Regions from separate parts of the Paenibacillus sp. WG02 genome, predicted to be linked through region 2. Evidence: riboswitches for the same ligand, from Rfam matches in the RefSeq annotation. Region 2 holds a riboswitch; each other region holds the start of a gene.

The links. Region 2 has a riboswitch for cyclic di-GMP ahead of ACBP55_RS01085 (transglutaminase-like domain-containing protein). Riboswitches for the same ligand answer to the same signal wherever they lie in the genome.
Region 1: it holds a riboswitch for cyclic di-GMP, as region 2 does, so the genes downstream of both, ACBP55_RS11640 (methyl-accepting chemotaxis protein) here and ACBP55_RS01085 (transglutaminase-like domain-containing protein) in region 2, are expected to answer to the same signal.
Region 3: it holds a riboswitch for cyclic di-GMP, as region 2 does, so the genes downstream of both, ACBP55_RS24465 (diguanylate cyclase domain-containing protein) here and ACBP55_RS01085 (transglutaminase-like domain-containing protein) in region 2, are expected to answer to the same signal.

The regions. Positions count from the first base shown of each region.
Region 1 covers NZ_AP036016.1:2,610,223-2,618,229, reverse strand. Annotated here, with positions in the region: gene cydD (thiol reductant ABC exporter subunit CydD) at 1-1,007, opposite strand, end outside; gene cydB (cytochrome d ubiquinol oxidase subunit II) at 1,009-2,019, opposite strand; gene ACBP55_RS11650 (cytochrome ubiquinol oxidase subunit I) at 2,065-3,459, opposite strand; gene ACBP55_RS11645 (BMP family protein) at 3,660-4,691, opposite strand; cyclic di-GMP riboswitch class I at 4,968-5,052, shown strand; gene ACBP55_RS11640 (methyl-accepting chemotaxis protein) at 5,132-6,844, shown strand; gene ACBP55_RS11635 (DMT family transporter) at 7,955-8,007, opposite strand, start outside.
Region 2 covers NZ_AP036016.1:237,466-245,472, forward strand. Annotated here, with positions in the region: gene ACBP55_RS01070 (S1 domain-containing RNA-binding protein) at 1-315, shown strand, start outside; gene spoIIE (stage II sporulation protein E) at 1,068-3,560, shown strand; gene ACBP55_RS01080 (class D sortase) at 3,778-4,491, shown strand; cyclic di-GMP riboswitch class I at 4,577-4,664, shown strand; gene ACBP55_RS01085 (transglutaminase-like domain-containing protein) at 4,678-5,484, shown strand; gene ACBP55_RS01090 (collagen binding domain-containing protein) at 5,677-8,007, shown strand, end outside.
Region 3 covers NZ_AP036016.1:5,320,785-5,328,791, forward strand. Annotated here, with positions in the region: gene ACBP55_RS24435 (ferredoxin family protein) at 108-395, opposite strand; gene ACBP55_RS24440 (FAD-dependent oxidoreductase) at 392-1,702, opposite strand; gene ACBP55_RS24445 (electron transfer flavoprotein subunit alpha/FixB family protein) at 1,699-2,838, opposite strand; gene ACBP55_RS24450 (electron transfer flavoprotein subunit beta/FixA family protein) at 2,903-3,739, opposite strand; gene ACBP55_RS24455 (GNAT family N-acetyltransferase) at 4,079-4,501, opposite strand; gene ACBP55_RS24460 (HAD family hydrolase) at 4,543-5,193, opposite strand; cyclic di-GMP riboswitch class I at 5,400-5,492, shown strand; gene ACBP55_RS24465 (diguanylate cyclase domain-containing protein) at 5,555-6,547, shown strand; partial or broken gene ACBP55_RS24470 (putative bifunctional diguanylate cyclase/phosphodiesterase) at 6,572-7,336, shown strand; gene ACBP55_RS24475 (MDR family MFS transporter) at 7,357-8,007, opposite strand, start outside.

The DNA of each region.
Region 1 (8,007 bases), 2.4 Mb from region 2:
CTGTAACCCTTCGCATTCCAAACGGGACGCTGACTGTTGTCCCGTTCCGTCCAGCCTGGGGATTCCGTCTCCAGAATATCCATGATGCGCGCAGCAGCAGCCATCCCATTCGTGCTCGCATGAAACTGGGTCCCTAGCGCTCGCACAGGCACATAAAACTCTGGCGTCAAGAGCAGCACTAGGAACGCATGCTCAAATCCAATTTCTCCAGCAACCAGCCGCAATCCCAGAAATACGGCAACGATGGCCGTACTAAGCGTTGCAAACAATTCCATGACAAACGCCGATAAAAAAGCTAAACGCAAGGTCCCCATCGTCGTTTTGCGATATTCTTCACTGATTCGGGAAATAATTTCAATTTGCGCACGGCTGCGATTGAAAATCTGCAGCGTCGGTAAACCGCGCAGGATATCGAGAAAGTGACCTCCTAATCGTCCAAGCGTATTAAACTGCTTCTGCGCCTTCGATTTGGCGGCCATCCCAACGAGAATCATAAAAATAATGAGCAGCGGGAAGGTGATCGCGAGCACTAGGGCGGATAGCCAATCCAAACCTGCAACAAAACAAAATACGGCAGCAGGAATGAGCATGGACAAGGCCATCTGCGGCAAATAGCGGGCCAAATACGTTTCCAACTGTTCAACGCCTTCGTACACAGTGCTTATCAACTCTCCGCTGCGCTCACCTTTGGCGTAATTCGGTCCTAAGTCGGCGATTTTTTGAAGCAGCCTTATACGCAGATCGCTCTTAATGCGGAGCGCCATACGGGATGATACATAGTCACTCGCCATTTGGATTACCGCTCTCAAGCCAATCCATCCGAGAAGCGCAACCAACACTGGAATCAGAGCAGTAAGCCCGAGTCCTTTCATAAACGCCCCATTGACAATCTGAGCCAAATAGGAAGCCTCTACGATAATGAGAGTTCCCCCGGCCAGGCCAAGCGCAATGCAGATGGCAAACAATTGAAGCGTCCCCGGCACTTTCAGTAATAGCTTCTTCATCATGCTAGTATTCCAAATGATCTTTCACGGTGAGCCGTTTGCGGAATACCCAGTACGTCCACGCCTGATAGGCGATGACCAAAGGAACTGTTGTTAGCGCAATGATCGTCATCACTTTAAGCGTATACGGATTAGAAGCCGTGTTATATATCGTAAGTGTCCATTCCGGATTCAGTGAAGAGATCATCACCCTTGGAAACAGCGACATGAACACCGTGATGGTGGACAGCGTGATCGTTAAGCCCGTCATGATGAACCCCCAGCCGTCACGACCTGCCTTGAGGAAGAAATGAACGGACAATAAAGTCATCCCCGCCGTAAGCGGAACCATTCCCGGGATAATGCCGTCACGGGTAAACATGTCTGTCTGGAAGTAACACAGCAGAACAAAGAGCAGAAGAGCTGCGCTTGCCCACGCTCCAAAACGTTTGGCAGCTTGGCGAGCTCGTTCGCGGAGCTCCCCTTCTGTTTTGAGCGAAAGATAGAGCGCGCCATGCAGTAAAAACAAGAGTACGATACTAACCCCAGCCATAACCGAGAAAGGTGAAATTAAATCCCAAAACGAGCCCACGTAATTCGTATTGGCATCGATCGGCACCCCCTTCATCAAATTCGCTAGCGCGACGCCCCATAGCAACGGGGGCAGCAAACTGCCGAAGAAGATGATCCAATCCCACGTTTGACGCCACTTCGGATTCGGTAATTTGCTGCGAAACTCAAACGCGACACCTCTTCCGATCAGGGCAATGAGCATGAGAAACAAAGCCATATAAAATCCACTGAATAAGGTGGCGTACCAACCTGGAAACGCGGCAAACATGGCGCCGCCCGCTGTAATGAACCACACTTCGTTGCCATCCCAGACGGGGCCAATCGCATTGATAAGAACACGCCTTTCTGTATCCGTCTTGCCAAGGAACGGCGTCAGCATGCCCACGCCGAAATCAAATCCTTCCAGAAAGAAAAAGCCGACAAACAGCACCGTGATCAGTACAAACCATAAGGTTTCAAGCATAGGTGATTTCCCCTCACTTTCTTATTATTCATCAGTCCCCCTGTCTTACAGCAGGGTTGCCATGTTTTCCTCACGTTCATCCCGATCATGAAGATTGTGCCCTTCCTCCTCGACTCCCTTGCGTACAAAATGGACGATAAGGTACACGAACACGATTGCCAGAATGCCATAAACAAGCATAAAACCGATTAGCGAGGTCGCTACCATGGATGAGGAAACGAGAGGTGACACCCCGTCTTCTGTCTTATGCAATCCGAACACAGTCCAAGGCTGCCTTCCCACCTCTGTCATGATCCAGCCCGCTGAGTTCGCGATAAAAGGAAGACTAATGGCGGGTAGCATCCATTTCAAATAATGACGATACCGTTCCAAGCGATTGCGTAATGCGGCGTAGGTTCCTAGCATACTAAGCAGAATCATGAGTACGCCAGCCGCTACCATAATGCGGAAGCTCCAGAACGTCGTCTTCACTGGCGGAATATAATTGCCAGGACCGTATTTCGCCTCGTACTCGGCCTGCAGTTGATTCATACCGGGCACACTGCCAGTAAGCTTGTTATACGAAAGAATGCTTAACGCATAAGGAATTTCTAATTGAGACTTGTTCTCCTGCTTCTTGACATCGATTCGAGCAAATACGGTCCAAGGGGCGCTGTCCCCCGTTGTGTTCCACAGTGCTTCTGATGCAGCCATCTTCATCGGCTGAGATTTCATCAAATGCTGTGCTTGCTCATGTCCAGCTACAGCTGTCATAAAGCTTGCAGCGAGAGCAAACACGATCCCTATTGTAAAAGAGGCTTTAAATAAATCCACTCTGTGTTTGCGTATGATTTGATAAGCGCTGATGCCTGTTACGAACATTGATCCTGTAGCAAGCGCCCCATAAATAACATGCGGGAATTCAACCCATAGCTGTGTGTTGCCAAGCAGCGCGAAGAAATTCGTCATCTCCGCACGTCCATTCTGAATCGTGTAGCCGACGGGCTCCTGCATGAAAGAGTTCGCGCTCAGAATCCAGAGTGCGGATAAAGTTGCTCCAATTGCTACAAGCCATATACAAGCCAAATGCACCTTTTTCGACAGCCGATCCCAACCGAAAATCCATAACCCTAGAAACGTTGACTCCAAGAAAAAAGAAACCAAGGCTTCTACGGCAAGCGGTCCCCCAAAGACTGCACCAACATACCGAGAATAATCCGCCCAGTTCATGCCGAACTGGAACTCTTGCATAATTCCTGTCACAACACCCACTGCAAAATTAAGGAGAAACAATTTGCCCCAGAATTGTGCCATTGCTTTGTATTTATCGTCCTTCTTGACCACATACATCGTTTGCATACAAGCAATCAGATAGGCAAGACCGATAGATAAAGGTACGAAAAAAAAGTGGTAAACTGTTGTTATTCCGAACTGCCACCGACTTAAGTCTAATGCTTCCAAAAATAGCGCCTCCCTTCTTTTCGTTGTAAGTATAAATCGTGGCGTGTTGTTTGCATGTGATGAATATCACAACCGCGGTAATTTCTATTGAACAAAAAGTGTAAAAGAAAAACACTTCTCTAACCCCACTCGGGATTAAAGAAGTGCTCAACATACGAACTATGAGGCTCACTTAGGCGATTCGTTATCTGAACGCAGGCTTAGTTAGCTGTAAATTCAGGACCGGTATATACTGAAGGAATAACAATTTCACCTGATTTGATTTTATCGGCGAACGCTGCAATTGTATCCTTCACGTCTTGTGGAACAATAGGTGACAAGGCAAGTCGAACGGCATCCGGATTTTCGAGTCCAATTTTTTTCACCGTATTCGGCTTCCACGTACCTTCCGTCAAATCTTTAATCGCTCCATATACGGTCAAGCTTGCATCCGAAATCGCAGATCCAATGAAAACATCGGGTGCATCGGCATAATAATCGCGAACGTTAGCGAATTGATACACGCCATTCTCGCGTGCCGCTTCCGTCACACCAGAACGAGCATTATTCAGCATGGTGAAGATCATATCCGACCCCGCGTTGATTTGCGCTTGCGCAACTCTTTTCGCCAGAGCGGCGTCTTCCTGGTTGCCTGTAAACGTTGTAAGGAACGTTGCTTCAGGATTCGTGTATTTCAAACCGCCGGCAAATGCTGCGCGTCCCAACAGACCGGGACCTACGCGTGCGCCGGAAATATGAGAAACCACATTCGTTTTTGTCAAAAGTCCTGCAGCTGCGCCTGCCAGCCATGCGGATTCTTCCTGTTTTACCTGATAGCTGGACAGGTTATCGCCGGTCAAATTCGTTTGCGTATTAACAAATTTTATTTTGGGAAATTCTTTGGCTACCAACTTCACGGCTTCCGAGCTCTGCCCTGCATGAGCAATAATCATATCTGGGTTTGTATTAGCCAATTCACGCAATGCATCTGCAATTTGAGCGGTGTCATGCGGGATATTTTCCACAAACGTCGCCTTAATTCTGAAATCCTCTTCTGCCTTCGCCAATCCACGGTAAGCAGATTCCATAAAACCGCCGTCCTTGGAGGAACCCGGAATCAACAATGCAACTTTAGCTTTTTTATTATTGGTGTGTGACGGGTCCTTGCTAGCTTCTGCAGTAGACAAACCGAATGAAAATACTAGTGCCATCGCCAAGCTCGACAAAGCCAATTTCGAAAGTAGTTTTCTCAAGATGTACCCCTCGTTTCCAAAAAAGTAGTTTTGTCCGGACAAATCCGAGAATAAACTAGACTTCATTTTTTGTCAAATTATGCCGAAAATAAATATGGGGAATAAACCCAATAATCGCGTAATAGCGCCATTCGCAGGCCTATCCTCCCTAAAGCACCCATGACAATTGCCCTAAATTCCGACATTACGGTATGTTAAGTGAGTATTTAGGTTTAGTAAAAAGGTCTTGTATTTTTCAAAAAGCTATTCTATACTTTGGCCAATAGATATACCCATATCACGAAAAGGCAAACTTCTCGAAAGAGGAGGACGCAAAGCTACGGGCCTAAGGATTTCGATCTACGGCAGCCGGGTCACCGAAAATTGGAGGTCGTCCATCTCTTTTTTTTGGGGGTGGACTTTTTTTATTTCACAATATCTCAATGGGGGATGCTTAGATCATGAAATACATTAAGAATTTGCGAATCAAAACGAAAATCGGGGGGATGCTCGGTCTTTCCATTGTTTTCCTGCTCATTATCGGCTTTACAGGCTATTTCGTCATGAACAAGATGGCTAGCAATGCCCGTGCTATGTACGAAGAAACCTTGATTCCGAACAGCCTGGTCGAAGGACTTCTGTTCGGCAATTCCCAAATGGATGCTTTGCAGCTTGAATTGCTGCTGGCGAAAGACGAAGCTATCATTAAGCAAATCCAACAGCAAATTGTTCAAACCCGCGATAAAAATCAGGCGATACGAAAAGCTCTCGAGCAGATCACGCTGACTTCGAGAGCACAAGAGCAGTACCAAAGCTTTATCAATTTAATCCCTAAAAACAACGAAGCCAAGAAAAAAGTGGATGAATTGGCCGTTGCCAATCAAAAAGAAGCAGCGCATAAGGAATATGTGAATTCGTTCAAGCCGATCCGCGCAGAAATGATCAAAAGCCTGGAGAACGTTGTTAAGTTCAATGAAGACGACGCAAAAATCTTTTACGAGAAAAGTGTTCAAAGCTCCAAGCTGGCTTCCTCGATCATCATTGTCGTTACCCTACTTGCCGTCACTTTATGTTCCTTGATCGGATATGGCATTTCTAACATGATCACAAGACCTGTCCGCAGCATCCAGCAATTGATGGCTAAAGCGCAGGACGGAGATTTAACGGTTAACGCTACATACCAATCCAAAGACGAAATCGGTCTTCTTTCAAAGGATTTCAACGGAATGATCACCAGCTTGAGAGAAATCATTGCGAAGATCGTCCTCGAGTCTCAAAACTTGTCAGCAAGCTCGGAGCAATTGGCAGCAAGCTCCGAACAATCCAACCAAACTACCCATCATGTCGTTGCGGCCATTCAAGACATTGCTGGAGGTGCCGATCAGCAGATGCAAAGTACTATCGAAAGCGTAAGAGCAATGGAAGAGATGGCTACCGGAGTTAATCGGATTGCCGAATTTTCGGGCAATGTATCCGCAATGTCAATGGAAGCTTCCAAGGAAGCCGAGGAAGGCAATATTTCGATCCAGAAAGCGATGTCCCAAATGGATTTGATCCGAGAATCAGTCAACGATTCGGCCAAGAGTGTTAACCAACTGGGTATACGATCTCATGAAATCGGTCAAATCGTCGATGTTATTACCGATATTTCGATGCAGACAAATTTGCTTGCATTGAATGCCGCGATTGAAGCTGCAAGAGCGGGCGAACACGGAAGAGGCTTTGCCGTCGTTGCCGACGAGGTTCGGAAACTGGCGGAGCAATCCAGACAATCGGCGGAACAAATCGCGGGGATCATTCAGCAAATTCAAGGCGAAACTCGTTCTGCAGTTGTCGCCATGGAAAAAGGTAGCATAGAGGTCAAACACGGAACCGTGATTATGCAGGAAGCAGGAGAAGCATTCCGCAAAATTATGAATGGGGTGCAGCAGGTGGCCTATCAGATGGAGGAGGTTTCTGCCGCATCGCAACAAATGTCGGCAGGCACAGAGGAAATTACCGCTTCTCTCCACGATATGAACAGCATTACGGAAGTCGCCTTCTCGAAGACAGAAAGTGTAGCGGCCGCTTCGGAGCAGCAATTAGCTACGATGGAAGAAATTTCGGAATCCGTGAATGCGTTGACGCGGATGGCTCAAGAACTGCACGAAATGACTTTACGTTTTAAGAGCTGATCGCCCCGTTACCGGATACTGTGCAATAAAAAGGGGCTGCCTCAAAGTGTTCGCATGATTAAGAACGTCCCGAATTTTACGCAAAAGAACCTCCAATTCCACTTCAGTGGGAAATGGAGGTTCTTTTTAGCTGTATTGACATGTAGAACATATCCATTTCTATTTTGAGTACTAACCTAGCCTGCGGCTAGGTCATTTAAAATATCTACATTGTGCTAGGGAATGAATAAGCAAGCTAGGTGTGCTAATTCCTTCTAACTATCGAGGTATCTCGTGAGATAAGACCACAGATCGTGCTAATGTTCTGCAAAACATTACACTCTGGGCGTATTAGCGATCAATAAGCAAACGTAGCTTGCTTAAGCATCCATAACAGGAGCTATTCGAACAAATAAGCAGCTTCAGTTGCCCTATTTTCCGTATCGAACCGCGTTTAACGGGTCCACAAGCGTAGACTTGAGGGATATGAAATCACTACCGAGTACGGAAAATGGGGCTGTCTCAAAAGTGTTCGCATGGGCGACGCAACATGAGTCATCAGCCCGATTAGGTAATCGTACACTTCAGGTTGTCCATTTTACTCTGTAGACCAATTACCCTCTGGAATGTAGGATAATCAACTAAATTTGATTGCCCCGAACTTCTTAGCAGTAGCAGAACATCATAGTCGTTCGAGAGCAAATTCGAAACATTTAAAGTCCGATTAAACATATCGTCGGCCCGATCCGTAACCCGCTTTAAAACCTCGGTTTGTGTGTCGGTCATTGTTCTCATAAATATTTTGTCAGATTGAACGAAGTAAAGATACATCATTAATAAAATGGGGGCCACGATCTCTGATCTTTGCTACCCAAACTTGAAAAATCAAAAAGCCCTACGACTTCACGTAAGGCCATTATCGTTACTGTATATTCAGTCTCCATTTAATGAACCAACGCCCATCCCGAAACCTCACAATCCGCTTCGACTGTTGGGCAATCAATAAGTCATGCGTAATCAAAATAATCGTCCGATTGTGCATTTAATCTTTTTAAAATGTTTAAAATCTCCACACCTGTCATTCCCTGATAGATCACTCACTGAATGCCCCCACCTTTCCCTTCTATGTGATTAAGAAATTAATTTCAAACCAACCGCTGCGCTTAACACCATCGCAATGAACA
Region 2 (8,007 bases):
AGCTATCAAGGACGTCCAAGTGGAGATCGTCCAGGAGGCTACCAAGGTGGTCGTCCAAGTAGCGGCGGAGAACGTAGTGGTCCTCCAAGCGGTGGTCCCGGTGGTGGTGGCGGTCGTCCAGGTGGCGGCGGTGGCTTCAATCGAGGCGGCGGTGGTGGCGGTCGCGGCGGCTTTAACAAGCAGCAAGGCGGAGCTAGACCGTTTTCGTTCGAAGATAAAGTATCTCGGTTCCTTAAAGATAGTGAAGAGCGGATTTCGTCTTTGAAAAAGAACACCGAGTCCAAACGCGGTGGCCGAGGCGGAAGAAGAGACTAATAGATGCAGTAACGAACCACATTCGCTTAGGCGAGTGTGGTTTTTTTTACATTTGCGGGTAAGTGAGCTTCTCCCTAATTGGGATGGTTAGTTTTCATGCCTCATCGTTCAGTAAGGGACAATATCTTCTTGCAACTGATATGCCTAACCAAATTCTGAGTTGTTCAACAGCTTCGTGAGGGAAGAGTGGCTTACCAATGTTGCATTTTCTACAACAATTTTAACTCCAAAAGGCTATTTTGCAGCTTGAAGTTGTAGTTCCTACAACATTTCTAACCCATTTGTTGCGAAATCGCCAATATTTGGCCTAATTGTTGTACATTGTGCAACAACAATGGGAGAAAGCCAGGATCTAGGCAGCAATTGTTGTACTTTTTACAACATCATTCCATTGATAAGGGGGATTCATTCATCTGGCGCCCGCGCCTTAAAAATTAGGCTCTCGACCAAGGACAGCGCAAGCCTGTTTTTTTATCCAATCGTCAAATAGTTAAAATAACGCAAAGAACAATCGACATGGAATTACGGGTATCTCCCCCATATGCAGGGCGAAAGTTCGAGGCAATCAGACTTTTGGAAACGTTTTCGATAGGGTAAAGCGAGACTAGGCAAGGGCTGAGGCATGGTGACAAAGCGAACGCGGCTTGTCGGAAATTTCTTTGAATCTATCAACTCATTCTGACAAACTTTCTGCTAGATTGTCTCTATACTAGAGAAACAAATAAGGAAAGAAATGGATGGTGTTCGAAAACATGCAGAGAAGAAGCTTAAGCGCAGTGATTGGTGGCGGTTGGTCGGGATTATGGCAGAAAGCGAAAGCAGGCGCACTTAGCGCAGCCGTGGAGAATCGATTCGTACAAGCCTTTGTAGCTAAGAAGTGGTCTTTACTGCTCATCGTGATGGCTTTCTTGCTTGGACGTGCGATGATTTTGGAACAGCTATCTCCATTTGCTCTAGCGTTCATTGCTGTGATTTATTTTACAAGAAGAGATATTTTACACTGGGTAGGGATTGCCGCATTTGCTGGAAGCTTACTTTCACTAAGTTCGAATACAGGTTATCTGGTTACGGAAATCATCGTGTTCTTGCTCATCCAAAAGGCATTAGAGAAATTTGAACGCTCCGACCTTTCGTTAGCGCCACTGCTAGTATTCAGCTCTACCTTGTTGGTTCAGCTCTTTGCGGAGCTGGTAGTCTCGAACCTAAGCTGGTATACACTTATGATGGTCTCCGTTGAGGCACTGCTAAGTCTAGTGCTGACGCTAATTTTTATTCAAGCTATACCTGTATTTACGCTTACCCGTAAGAACTACCATTTGAAACATGAGGAAATTATTTGTCTGATTATCTTGTTAGCTTCTGTAATGACAGGAACGGTGAGCTGGGTTGTAGGTCCAATTACCGTTGAACATGTGCTGTCCCGTTATTTGATTCTATTATTTGCGCTGGTGGGGGGAGCGCCTTTCGGAGCTTCGGTAGGTGTCATCACAGGATTAATCTTAAGTCTTGCGAATAGCAATGCGGTTTATCAAATGAGTTTACTGGCTTTCTCGGGGATGCTAGCAGGGCTTCTCAAAGATGGTAATCGATTGGCTGTTGCTTTCGGAATGCTGTTGGGGTCATCGATACTTGCTTTCTATATGGGGTCAGGGGCTGACGTGATCAACTCCACCTGGGAGTCGCTTGCAGCTGTTGCACTCTTCCTGTTGACACCTCGGAGCTTAATTCTGACACTTGCTAAATATGTACCTGGCACGCAGGAAAATCTGAAATCCCAACAGGACTATGCGAAGCGGGTTCGCGATGTTACAGCCGGACGTGTGGAACAGTTCTCCGAAGTGTTCCGCCAGCTGGCGCGGAGCTTTAAGCAATTGACGACGGATGATGCGGTGAGCCGCAAGGAGGAGGAAGTTGGACATTTCATGAATGCGGTTGCGCAGAAGGCTTGTGATTCCTGCTGGAAAAAGAGCCAGTGCTGGGATCAAAAATTTTATCAAACCTATACGTATATGACCGATATGATGACCCAAATTGAGATGAAGGAGAGTATGACGAAGAAGAATATTCCACCGGAATGGAGGAAGGTATGCATTCGCACAGATCAAGTGTTGGATGTGATGAAGCAGCAATATGGCTTGTACAAGAATGATTTGCATTGGAAAAAGCAGATTATGGATAGCCGGCATCTCGTGGCTGATCAGCTATCGGGCGTGTCCCAAGTGATGGAGGACTTGGCCAAGGAGATTAAACGGGAAGGACAGGAGCTGTTCCTTCAAGAAGAGCAAATTCGTAATGCCCTAGAGGAGCTGGGCTTATCCATCCATACCATCGACATCATTTCCTTAGATGAAGGAAATATCGAGATTGAAATCATTCATCAATACACGAAGGGCTTCGATGAATGCCGGAAAATCATTGCGCCGCTCTTGAGCGAAATCATCGGCGAGAACGTCGCCGTCATGCGTGAAGAGATGCATGCGCGCGGCGAGGGTTACAGCACGGTCGTATTCGGCTCCGCCAAGGAATACGAGGTTGAAACCGGGGTCGCCGGCGCAGCCAAGGGGGGCGACCTCTTCTCGGGCGACAGCTTCTCCACGGTGGAGCTAGGCAATGGCAAGTATGCCGTGGCGCTTAGCGACGGCATGGGCAACGGCGAGCGCGCGCGTGCGGAGAGCCAGACGGCTCTGAGCATCCTGCAGCAGCTGCTGCAGTCGGGCATGGACGAGAAGCTGGCGATCAAGTCGCTGAACTCGGTGTTGATGCTGCGCTCTTCGGATGAGATGTACGCGACCGTAGATATGGCTTTGATCGACATGTACAACGCAAACACAACGTTCATGAAGATTGGCTCTACGCCTAGCTTCATTAAGCGCGGGACGGAAGTGATCTCGATATCGGCTAATAATTTGCCGGTCGGTATCTTGAGCGAGATTGACGTTGATCTGGTCTCGATTCCGCTCCAATCCGGTGATATCCTCGTCATGATGACAGATGGCATCTACGATGCACCGGGACATGCGGTAAACAAAGAGATGTGGATGAAGCGGATGATTCAGGAGATCGATACGACGATGCCGCAGGATTTTGCGGACTGTTTATTAGAAAGGATTTTCCGCCACCATCATGGTGAAATTCAAGATGATATGACCGTTGTTGTTGCTCGGGTTGAGAAGAGGCAGCCTGAATGGGCCACATTCCGCTGGCCAGGCATTACGCGAATGGAGCGTCCGAAGACGGTTAGTTAATGGAGGAATAGAAGCCATAACAGCTCATTTGCTGTTATGGCTTTTTATTTGCTGCTATTCCCTTAAGATTAAACAAGTAAATTAATACCCAAATAGGTTGCGCACAGAATTAGAAGCATGCTTAACTTATTTATAGGTTTGTTTACAAATCATGCCAAATCTAATTTTCCTCGGAGTATCATTATTGCGTGAGATCCAAGAGAAGGCGGTGCCATTTGTGATTAGAAAAAAGCTATCACTGTTATTTATCGTTCTTGGGATTATCATTTTTCTTTATCCAACGCTAAACGATCGTTATGAGAGCTATCAGCAGAGCAAAATTTTGAAACAATGGCAGGAAAATCTGCAGAATATGGATCAGACAGCCTCTGACATCGAGGAGGAAACGAATGCGGGGTTGGTCGCGCCTTCTTCCAGTCCGGAAGTGGAAGCTCTGCCAGCAAGCAGCTCGCCGAGCAGTCAACCAAGCAGTCAGCCAGGCCCCTTAGCCGCAGAAATGACACCGAAGCCTGTTACTTTGCCGCAGAAGAATATAGAGGGTGTCCTCACAATCGATAAAATTAATTTAAAGCTCCCTATTTTGACAGATGCAACCGTGAATAATTTGAAGATTTCCGTTGCTAGTATTGCCAAAACAGGCAAAGTAGGAGCTGTTGGTAACTATGCCATTGCGGGTCATCGAAACCTGACCTACGGGAAAAATTTTAATAGATTAGATGAAGTTACTGAAGGGGATTTCATAGAAGTGAATACAGGGAGCAAAACGTATATCTACAAGGTAGTGGACAAACAGTATGTCCTCCCAGAGGATGTCTGGGTGCTGAAGGGTAACGGCAAAGATCGGGAGATTACGCTAATAACTTGTCATCCTATGGAAAATCCGACTCATCGTATTGCCATTAAGGGAATCCTGGTGCAGTCTAAGGAATAAAATGTAATATTTTGTCTATCCAGAGAGACAAGCCTATGTTAAGATTGCACTATCACTATAGTGATTATAGGGATTCGGTGCGTTCCTCCGATAAAGGCAAATCTAGCGAAAACTAGAGACGCAAAACTAAAGGGCCTTCCTTAGCCGAACTAAGTTGGCAGCCAGTTACCGAAAGGGGATTTTTTTGTGTTCAAAAAGCCAATCATACGAACGATCATTGCTGCGGTTCTGTTTACTCTTGCTCCGCAAGGGATATTTGCAGCTTCCAATCCTTCCGTGATCGATAAAGATGCTCTGAATAAAGGAATTATCTCGGTTCATTATTCAAACGATAAGAACGCCAAAGTTCTCGTACGAATAATGAGAGAAAATGTCAAATATGATTACACCTTCGCAGAAGGGGACCAGTACCCTTTGCAGCTTGGAAACGGACCGTATAAAGTGCTGATTGGAGAGTCCATAGGAGCTAATAAATATAAAGTTGTTGCGCAAGAACAAATAGATTTAGAGATGGAAGACGAGAATGCGGTATTTCTACAGTCCATTCCTTTGATCGATTGGAACGATGAATCGAAGGCGGTCATTGAGGCTAAGCAATTAGCTGGAGATAAAGAAAAAGATATCGACAAAATAAAGGCCATTTATGGATATATCACAACACATTTCCAGTATGATTACGAGAAGGCCCAAAGTGTAGCAGACAATTATGTACCTAATCTGGATATGGTCTACGAAGCGTCCAATGGAATTTGTTATGACTTTGCTGCTACTTTTGCGGCAATGGCAAGAAGCCAGGGGATTCCAACCCGTCTAGTTATGGGATTTGAAAGCCATGCGCCAGATACTTATCATGCGTGGAATCAAGTATTCCTAAAGGAAAGTAAGGAATGGGTGACGATCGATACCACGTATGACGCTGTTCATATACAAGCCGGTGAAACAATAGATATTATAAAAAACGATCATAATTATCAAATTTCCAAAATATATTAGAGTAAATGAAGAAACCTGTACTCAACTGAGTACAGGTTTTTTTGTGCCGTTCATGTTAAAAAAACATTAAATTCCAAGATTTACAATACAAGTTGTATCATATAGTATTAAAAATGATACAATTTGTTTCAAGTGCATAAGTTGCAACTAATAATCTCAATAAAAATTAATCATGAATGGAGGTATGAATTTATGTTGAAGAAAAAGACGAGTGCGCTGCTGATTACTTTATTAATTTTTATGCAGAGTATTTACGGAATTGGCTTTACTACCAAGGCTAGTGCGAACACGATTTCAAACAATATTCTTGACAGCGTGACGATGGCTGTGTATGACAGCTCGGGACAAGTTGTGACCGGCAATGTTTACGATCCTAACTCCAAAGTGCAGCTAGACTATACATGGTCTTTGCCAAACGGTCATGGGTACCATAGTGGTGATACGTTTACGTTCACTCTGCCGCAGCAATTTTTGCTTTTCAACGATATCAGTGGCGGTTTGGACATGGGACCGAATCAGTTGGGAACTTTTCATGTGGATCAGGCTAGTCATCAAGTGTTGATTACTTTTAACAACTACATCGAAAGCCATGACAATGTACATGGCACGCTCACTTTCAGAACACAGTTAGATATAAGTAAACTTACGGAGAGCACAACGGTAACGATTACAATTCCGATTCAATCTGGCGAACAGATTTTCATCCTTCATCTAAAGCCCTCGGTCACTTCCACAATCGAAAAGAGAGGCGTACCCTCTGGGTTTAACGCGAAAGATATTCATTGGACCGTGGATGTGAATAAGACGCTGGATTCTGTTCAGAACGCCGTGGTGACGGACCCTATTCCCATAGGTCTATCTGTTCCTGTAACTGTAGCTGTTTATGATTTAGGGGTTCATCTAGATGGAACGGTCGTACAAGGAGCATTGGTGGATAGCAGTAAGTATACAGTTAATAGAACAGGGGCGGATCTTTCTGTTCGATTCAATGAATCTCCTATTCATACGGCTTACCGCATTCAATATACGACACCAATAACCGATTTTGACAAAGATATCTTTGTGAATACAGCAACGTTTGGAGGGAGTAATAAAAATCCTGTTCAAGCCTCTGCGACAGTCCATATAACGCGTGGAAGTTCTTTGGATAAAATAGCGGAAAGCTATAGTCCAATTACGCAAATTATTGGTTGGGGAATCAAATATAATTATAATGAAAGGACAATTGCCCAGTCAGCAGCATTCCTAAAGGACTTATTCAATGATACACAAGAAATTGTTGCAGGATCCCTTCATATCTATCCCGTAACGTTCAATTCAAGTGGGAATGAGACACTGGGAAGTGAATTGCCGACTGGGGAGTACACCGTCACAACGGAAACAGCTGCTGGCAAGAAAGGATTTAAACTGCAATTTAATCATGATATTTCATCGGCCTATAAAATTACTTATCAGACCAAGGCAAGTAATCCGGTTTTGAATAATGCGATCATTACGAATACCGTTACGTCCGGCAGCGGAGCAAGTGATTCAGCATCACGGGCTATTGAACAGGGGGCAATTTTTAAGTATCCTGGAATCGCAGATTACAAGGCCAAAACCGTATCGTGGCTTATCATCATTAACAGAGACAGTCAGTTGATGAACAATCTAGTTGTGACCGATACATTTTCGAATAAAGGATTGCGTTTCAAGCCCGATTCGTTAGTTATTAAAAAAGGTAACGTGGTCTTACCGTCGGCGAATTATATCCTTGATAGTTCTGTCGGTGCTGAGGATGGGTTCAAAGTTAAATTCACGAATGCGATCTCAGAACCAATTTCGATTGTTTACCAAACAGAATTCAATATAGATTTGATCAGTCCTCCGGGAACTACTAATTTCATGAATTCAGCTAAGGCGGATTGGATCGACAGCGCTGAAAAAACAAAGACGCAAACAGCAACTGCAACATTTATTCCGAGAAATGAAGTGAAGAACAACGGGTTTAAATACGGTGGTTATAACGCTGTTACTAAAGAACTCACATGGACAGTGGGGGCTAACTATAACGGCAAGACTCTTACAGATGCTAAAGTTCAAGATACGCTAGAGTCCAATCAAATCTTTAATGTTAATTCGCTTGATTCGCTTGAAGTATATAAAATGACCATTCCGGAAAATGGCAACGCAACACAGGGTGAAAAGATAGCCCGCTCAAAGTATGAATACACAGTAGATAACCAAAACAAGCTAGTTGTTCATTTCCTTCAACCCATTTCGGAACCATTTTACATCGTTTTTAAAACGAGTCTGCAAGGTCAACTGATTAACAGCACGGTTTCTAATACGGCTAAAATTTTTGATGGAACTAAGCCGGCTTCCAGCGATCTCAAAGCGACCCTGCCCATTCCTAAAGGCGGAGAATATGTGAGTAAAAGCGGAGGGCAAAGCGGAGATAAAATAAACTGGTCAGTCCAAATTAATTATGGTCAATCTACATTAAACGATGCGAAAATCATAGATACACCGTCATTCAACCAA
Region 3 (8,007 bases), 3.4 Mb from region 2:
AACTATGGAGGATTAGCACCTACATATGGAGGAATGTAGTTTTTGGGTACATAGAAATAGGAGCTAAGGCTCTAAATAGCCCTAGCTCCGTTTCGTATTTTTCATTTTTAGCCAAATTTATAAGTCATGCCATAGCCGCCTTTGGGGTAAACCCAATCAATATTGTAGGATGGACACGCAATACGGCAGGTCCCGCATTCGATACAATTCTCAAACGCAACGGTTGTAATTTTGAGTTTCTTTTCCCATTCATAAACGTCCGAGGGACAAAAATAATTACAATCCTTCGTTACACAATTTAAACAGGTTTGTGTATCCTTGATAACGAGGTGCGACTTATCGTCGCATTTATAACGAATGGTAAATAGCTTATCTGAAATGTCACTTTGACTCATCCATTCATCGCCCTCCATCCCTTGTAGCCCAGCTTCATCAGATTTACAGTACCGCCTGCGGCATTTTTGATGAGCTTCATGGCCATTTTTTGCTTATCCGCTTTGGTAATCCCATCCACGAGGAACATGTTATAAGCCGCTTCATTCAGCGCTCTGGGCAGCTTGTCGAACAATAACTCTGGATCCTGCTCTTTGAGGAATTGATGCATGCCTTTGTATTTCTGTAAGTCTTTATGGACAAAAGATTCGCGGATCTTTTGATCATAGGCTTTGAGTGTAGCAGCTGAAAAATCGCTTTGCGCTTTGGCCTCGACAATCGCCTCACCGGCTAGCCGACCAGAGGTCATGGCTAAATTCGTTCCTTCGCGGTGCACAAAGTTGATTAACTGCGCGGCATCCCCGCAGACGCACCAGCCATCTCCCGACAACGGCGGGATTGAGTGAAAGCCACCCTCAGGGATCAAATGCCCGGAGTACTCCTTCGTTTCTCCCCCTTGAATCAATTTCCGAATCATAGGGTGCTGCTTAACTGCATCGAGAACCGCATAAGGCTTCACCTTTTTGTCCCGCAAATGATTAACCATAACGCCTACGCCTAGTGAAATGGTTTCTTTATTCGTGTATAGAAAACCCATGCCCGCCATTCCTAGCGAGGTCTCGCCCATAAACTCAATCGTAACGCCTTCGTCACCTTCGAGTCCGAATCGATCCTCGATTTTCTCCCTAGGTAGTGCAATGACCTCTTTCACAGCCAACGAAACTTCGTCCGGCATCCATTCTTTGTGAATGCCCATCGCTTTGCCGAGCAAGGAGTTCACGCCATCGGCAATGACAACAACATCGGCGTACAAATCGCCGTCATCTCGATCGGTACGAACACCGACGATCCTTTTGCCTTCGCGAATCACATCGAGTGCAACGGTTTCGTAAATTGGGATCGCCCCAGCGGCAACGGCTTTGTCGGCGAACCACTGATCGAACTTAACCCGCAGTCCAGTAAAGCAATTGTAAGGCTCTTTGTAAGCCTCATTGCGGTGCCCGAAGGTGACCATGGATTCTTTGCCCATCATCCAGATGCGCTGCTCCACAATGTAACGTTCCATAGGAAAGTTTTTTTCTTTCCAAAATTCGGGAACCAGCTCTTCGATTTGTTTACGGTATAGGACGCCTCCGAAAATGTTTTTGGCCCCAGGGAACTCGCCCCTCTCCAACAAAACAACGGATAATCCTGCTCGTGCCATCGTCAAAGCAGCTGCTGCGCCCGCAGGACCGCCGCCAACAACTATCGCGTCAAATTTCTCGTTCACTTGGCTTCACTCCTCTCAAGGACCACGTTAACCCCTGTCTTCGAATCGTCGGACGGCAAGGAGCTTTCTGTACTTGCTAGTTGAATGCCAAATAAAGTTCGACGCTTCCTTATCTCATTCGTAATGGCAGGAACAATTTTGAACATATCGCCTACGATGCCGTAATGAGCGAATTGAAAGATTGGCGCCTTTTCGTCTTTGTTTATCGCCACAACGACATCCGCATGACTCATGCCTACGGTATGCTGAACTGCACCGGAAATGCCGATGGCGAAGTATAGCTTCGGCCTGACCGTGGCACCAGTTTGACCAACCTGGTGCTCATGCCCGATCCAGCCCGCGTCGACCGCGGCACGCGACGCGCCAACGACGCCGCCGAGCGCATCCGCTAGCTCGCCGAGCATCCCGAAAGCATCGGGCCCGCCCAGCCCACGGCCCCCTGCCACGATAATCTCGGCATCCTCGAGATTGAGCTTGCCTGTTTCGCGCAGGAAGTCGAGCACCTGCGCGGCGATTTCTTCCTCTCGCATCGCCGCGGAGATAGCGATGATTTCACCTTGGCGCGACGTGTCCTTCGTCAGCGCCTGAAACACCCCGGCGCGCGCCGTCGCCATCTGCGGCCGGTACTGCTTACAGAGGATGGTGGCCATCATCTTCTCGGAAAAGGCCGGCTGGCCAGCAGCAGCCTGGACGGCGGCGGCTCCACGTCGAGCTGCGTCGTGTCGGCCGTCAGCCCCGTCGGCAGGTGCGTCGCTATCGCGCCTGCCAAGTCGCGGCCCGTCGCTGTCGCGCCGAACAGCACGATCTCGGGCTTCGCTTCCTCGATCAGCTTCAAGCAGACTCGGCTGTATGGCCGAGTCCGGGTAGGTGCGAAGCTCGGGGGCTTCGCATAGGAACACCCTGTCCGCGCCGTAATGCACGGCTTCATCGGCGAGGTGGGCCACATCTTCGCCGATGACGAGCGCCATGAGCGGCGCGTCTAGCTTCGCTGCCAGCTTCTTGCCTTCGCCTAGCAGCTGCCAGGAAACCTTCTTCGCAGCTCCATCTCGCTGCTCCACAACGATCAATACTCCCCGATAAGCCGACCAATCGGGCATCGATACTTCAGGCTGGTCCGGTGATTGTTCATTTGACATCGTGACTTCCTCCATTCCCATAACGGTGATTCTGAGTTTTTCGGGTCGTACACATGCTTTACTTTCACGAAGACCAGTCTAACAAAGTCTGCATCTCTTTCGTCATGAGCTGATCAGCTAGCTGAGCAGCGGCTGCTTCCGGCGAATCAAACGCGATCATATGCGTTTTAACCGCTTTTACCTCCGGCACCCATGTTTTGGCTACGATCGTTGGTGAGCCTTTTAGCCCGATTTTCGCTTTTTCAAGATCCGGAAAATCAGCCGTCGTCCAAACAGTCGGCTTATAACGCGCAGCCCGAATCATACCAGGCAGCGATGCTCGTCTCACCTTGTTCAGTTCCTTCAGTGCCGTTATCAGCACCGGCATGCTTGTCTCAACGACTTCAATGCCATCTTCCAAGAGCCGATGCACACGAACTTTTCGCCGCTTTTCATCCACACTGACGACTTTGTTGACATAAGTAAGCTGTTCCAAATCCAATCGGCATGCGACGCCAGGCCCAACTTGCCCCGTGTCGCCGTCCAGCGTTTGTTTGCCGCAAAAAACAATATCCACCGGTCCCCACGTTTCAGCAATTTTGCGGATGGTTCGGGCAACAACGTACGATGTCGCCAGCGTGTCCGCTCCCGCGAAGCCGCGATCCGTCACCAACACAGCATCATCTGCCCCGAGGGAGATGCATTCCTTTAAACCTTTCTCCGCAGGCGGAGGTCCCATTGTTACTACTGTAATCCTTGCACCTTGTTCATCCTTAATACGGAGCGCCTCTTCCAGCCCGTGCATATCATAGAAGTTCACGATACTTGGGACACCTTGGCGAATTAACGTATTATTTTTGGGGTCAATGCGAATTTCTCTAGAGTCAGGTACCTGCTTGATACAAACGACAATATGCAGCATCTCTGCACCCTCCTATTTCTTAGAAAACTTACTTGCACATTCGACAGCAAACGGATCGGAGCTTGTCAGCATTGTGAATTTTGTCACTTAAAATGACGAAACGAAATCGCTTTCACTCTTTTTTTTAAGTTAATAATCTAAAACAATATATGCGAAAAGCCTGCTAACATGACACTTAATTTAGTCCAACGCTTAAAAGTAATCTTATCGATGTAACCTAGCAATTGAGTTGGAGGTGGCGTTTAGCCACGAACGCACATGCTGGACGCAACACAAAAAGGACCTGAGTCGACGGTCGACGACTCTGGTCCTTTTTAAAAGAGATACATCTATACAAACCTACTCCTCTTCCGCTTCTTCCACCTCATACGTACATAGGAAACGTTCTACACCGGGATACTTCTCCCCGAGGCTGCGGATGACGAACCCAATATTTCGATAAAATTGGACCGACTCTTCATCCGTTTCTGCCACGATTCGAACCGGATGCATATCTTCAATAATTTCAAGGATGATCCCTCGGCCAAAGCCTACCCCTCTGCTCTCCGGTTCAACGGCCAGATGAGTGATCGTCATCTCCTGATTATCATTCAGTTCAAAGCCGATAATGCCCACCATGATACCTTCGGATTCATACCCAAACAGCCAAAGATTTGCATCATTTTCATAACTCTCAAGAACCGGTTGAAGCGCCTCCGGATCAGGGAAAACACTGTAACTAAGCAGTTCTTGTATGTCATTTTCGTTGAGTCGGGATTTCACATTTACTAACATCTTTATTCACTACTTTCATTAATCGTTATCTACACATAATCTAACAACTTAAGCAAGCTGTCAATATTCGCTATAGGTGTAATCCCCTTCTCCTTCATCAAGTGATCGTTGGTCCCATAACTAATAAAGGGGATTCCAGCATCTATGGATGCTCTGCCATCTATCCACGAATCTCCGACCGATATCCATTCTCGCTCATGAATTTGAGGAAAATGCTGCTTGGCGGCTAAGTATCCGGATGGAGAGGGTTTCATCGCTGCCATTTGCTCTCTTCCGATAATCAAATCAAAGTATGGATGAATTCCGGTCTCTTCCAGCGCATGAACCGCGGACTTGTACGAATTGTTTGTCACAATAATCAGGACATAGTGCGACTTTAAAATCATTAGAAGCTCGGAAACATGGGATTCCAGACCTGCGCCCTCCATACCTATTAGTTCATGATGAACGACCATTTTCATCACTTCTGTATAGGTCTCTTCAGGCATCCCCTTCGCTTTCACATACGCAATCATGGTTGACGTGGTATGCTCTTGAATCGGAAAATCAACCGGTAATAGATCATTCTCGGTAAGGAAGTCTGCCACTTGCTTTTTCATCATTTGGAAATTAATTCTCGACCTCAGCAGCGTATTATCCATATCAAAAATAATGCCTCGAACTTGGCTTGATTTATTCATTAAGCCTCACCTATCCATCTCTAGAACTACAAAATATTTAAGAAATTAGCATTATAAATTATTCTTAGTTGAATTCGACATTTTTCGCTATTTATATGCAAATACCGCTATAGACACGTCATTTTCAACTAATTATAATGAGGCGTATTAACTGGTATTTAAGCTTTTCGCAACATTTACCAGTGCCTTTTGAACTACATATATGGAATCGTTAAAAGCAAACCATTGGAAACAATGCGACGCAAAGCCATGACCTAAGGCATCCCTAACTTGGATGCTATGGACGACAGGTTACCGAGTCAAGGAGTTCATCCTTTCATTCGGGATGGACTTTTTTATTTATACGAAATGAGGTTGATTCATGCATCTTACGCTGATAGATAATTATTTGATTTACCTCATGCTGCTAGTGCTCATTATTTCAATCATTGCTCTTTACATATCCTTTAGTAACAAAACAGCACTCAACGCTTCCATACTAGAGTCTGCTATCGATTGTATCATGATGTTTAATACAAGTGGAAAGATCATTGCATTCAATCCGGCGGCTGAAGCGATTTTTGGTTACGAACGCAAAGAAGCTTTAGGGCTTACGTTAATCGATTTTCTTTTTGAAAAAGATGGCCAGGAGACAACCTTCTTAAATCTGCTATTCACAGCCAAAGACGAAACGATTATCGGTAAGCGAATCGAATTGAAAGCCTATCGTTCGGATGGCAGCGTATTTCCCGCAGAAATAACGATGACGAGCTCTTCGTATAAAGGAATGTATGTCTATACAGCTTATATCCGCGATTTAACAGAGAAAAAGAAGTCCGAGGAAATCGTACATCAACTAGCCTACTTTGATCTGCTGACAGGGTTGCCGAATCGCAACCAGTTCAATCAGCTTTTCCATGATGCGTTAAACAACGCCAAACAACATAATCAGAGCTTAGCTCTGCTTTTCCTTGATGTAAATCGGTTTAAGCTCATCAACGATACGTTAGGCCATCACTTAGGAGATCTTGTTTTGAAGAAGTTCTCCGCATTGCTTTCGGAAAGTTTGTTAGCTCAAAGCATTGTCTCTAGACTAAGCGGCGATGAATTTGTGATTTTGTACCCGCTAGGCAATCAGAAGTCAGCTGCTGTGCAAGCCGAAAGAATCATTCAACAATTGGAAGCTCCTTTCCAAATCGACGGGCGCAATGTTTTTGTTTCCACCAGTATTGGTATCTCTTTGTATCCGATCGATGGAGAAGATCCCGAGGTTCTACTGAAAAATGCCGATCAAGCCATGTATATGGCCAAAGAACGCGGAGGAAACCATTATTATTTTTATAAACAGGAAATGAGTGTCCTTTATTCGAGGTGAAATGCATGCGAACAATCCCTCCGAACAGCCATAGAACATAATGAGCTCATCTTGATGTACCAACCCAAATTCAATATTCCTTCCGGCAAAATAATCGGTGTCGAAGCTTTACTGCGTTGGGATAGCCATAAGTTAGGCAGTGTCTCGCCGAAGGAATTTATTCCGATTGCAGAAGAATCCGGACAAATTATTGCCATCGGAAAATGGGTTTTACAAACTGCCTGCCTACAAATGAAAAAATGGCAATCTGCGGGTATGGAGCCTGTTCCAATTGCAGTCAATCTATCCGCTGTCCAGTTTCATCAAGAAGATTTGGTGACCATGATACTCGATATTCTGCATCAAAACGAGCTGGAAGCACAGTATTTAGAACTCGAAATTACCGAAAGTGTATCGATGAATAACGGCCGTAACATCATGGAAAAGCTTTATGCTTTACGGCGCAAGGGAGTTAAAATCGCTGTCGATGATTTCGGAACTGATTACTCATCCTTAAGCTTTTTACAGAATTCTCCTATCAATACTTTGAAAATTGATAAATCGATCGTTCAAGATATTTCCACCAGTATATCTGCATCTTCTATCATTGAAGCTATAATGGCCATGTCACATAGTTTAAACAAGAATGTCATTGCAGTAGGTGTGGAAACTCAAGAACAGCTCACTTTTCTAGAGAAAATTGGTTGTCAACATATACAAGGATATTTATTCTCTGTTCCGCTTACTGACCAGCTATTTGAAACGAGCTATGTTATCCATGATGCAAATGCTAGTCCAAATGCTTTATGAGAAAAGCCAGAATTCGGAGGTTACTCCGTCTTCTGGCTTTTCAGATTGGACGCTGAACGAATAGCAAACGGCATGGCCAATGAAAGTAAGCTTGCCAAAAGTCCAAACACGAACATGTCGTGAATCCCTGTATAAAAGACGCTGGATTTAGTAAGGATTGCCCCCATAATCGTTACGCTGACCGCTGTCCCGATATTCCGTGCAAAGAGCTGCAGCGAGGTGGAAATGCCCTTCTGATGCGCTTCTACCAGCTGCTGTGAACCGATTGTTGTTATTGTGAAGATTAATCCATAAGCAAGACCAAGCATCATTAGTGCGCTAAACGTGTACCAGAAAGAAGAACCCTTGTGTATAAAATAAAACAAAGCCGCTGTAATGACGAGTATCACATTTCCTATGATTAAAAGACGTTTATATCCATAGCGAACCACCCATTTTCCGCATGGTACAGCAACGGCCATCCACCCAATCGATGTACTCAAAAGCGCAATTCCGCTGACAAACAACGAGTAGCCTTGATTTTGCAAGAAGAGAGGAACGAAGCTGGAAGTCCCAAAGAGCGCCGCGCAGCTGAGAAACGAGCTTGCAATCATAATCGCCACCGGACGATTCCGCAGCAGATTTAACGGAACGATCGGCGCAGGATGCTTTCTCTCATATAAAAAGAATGC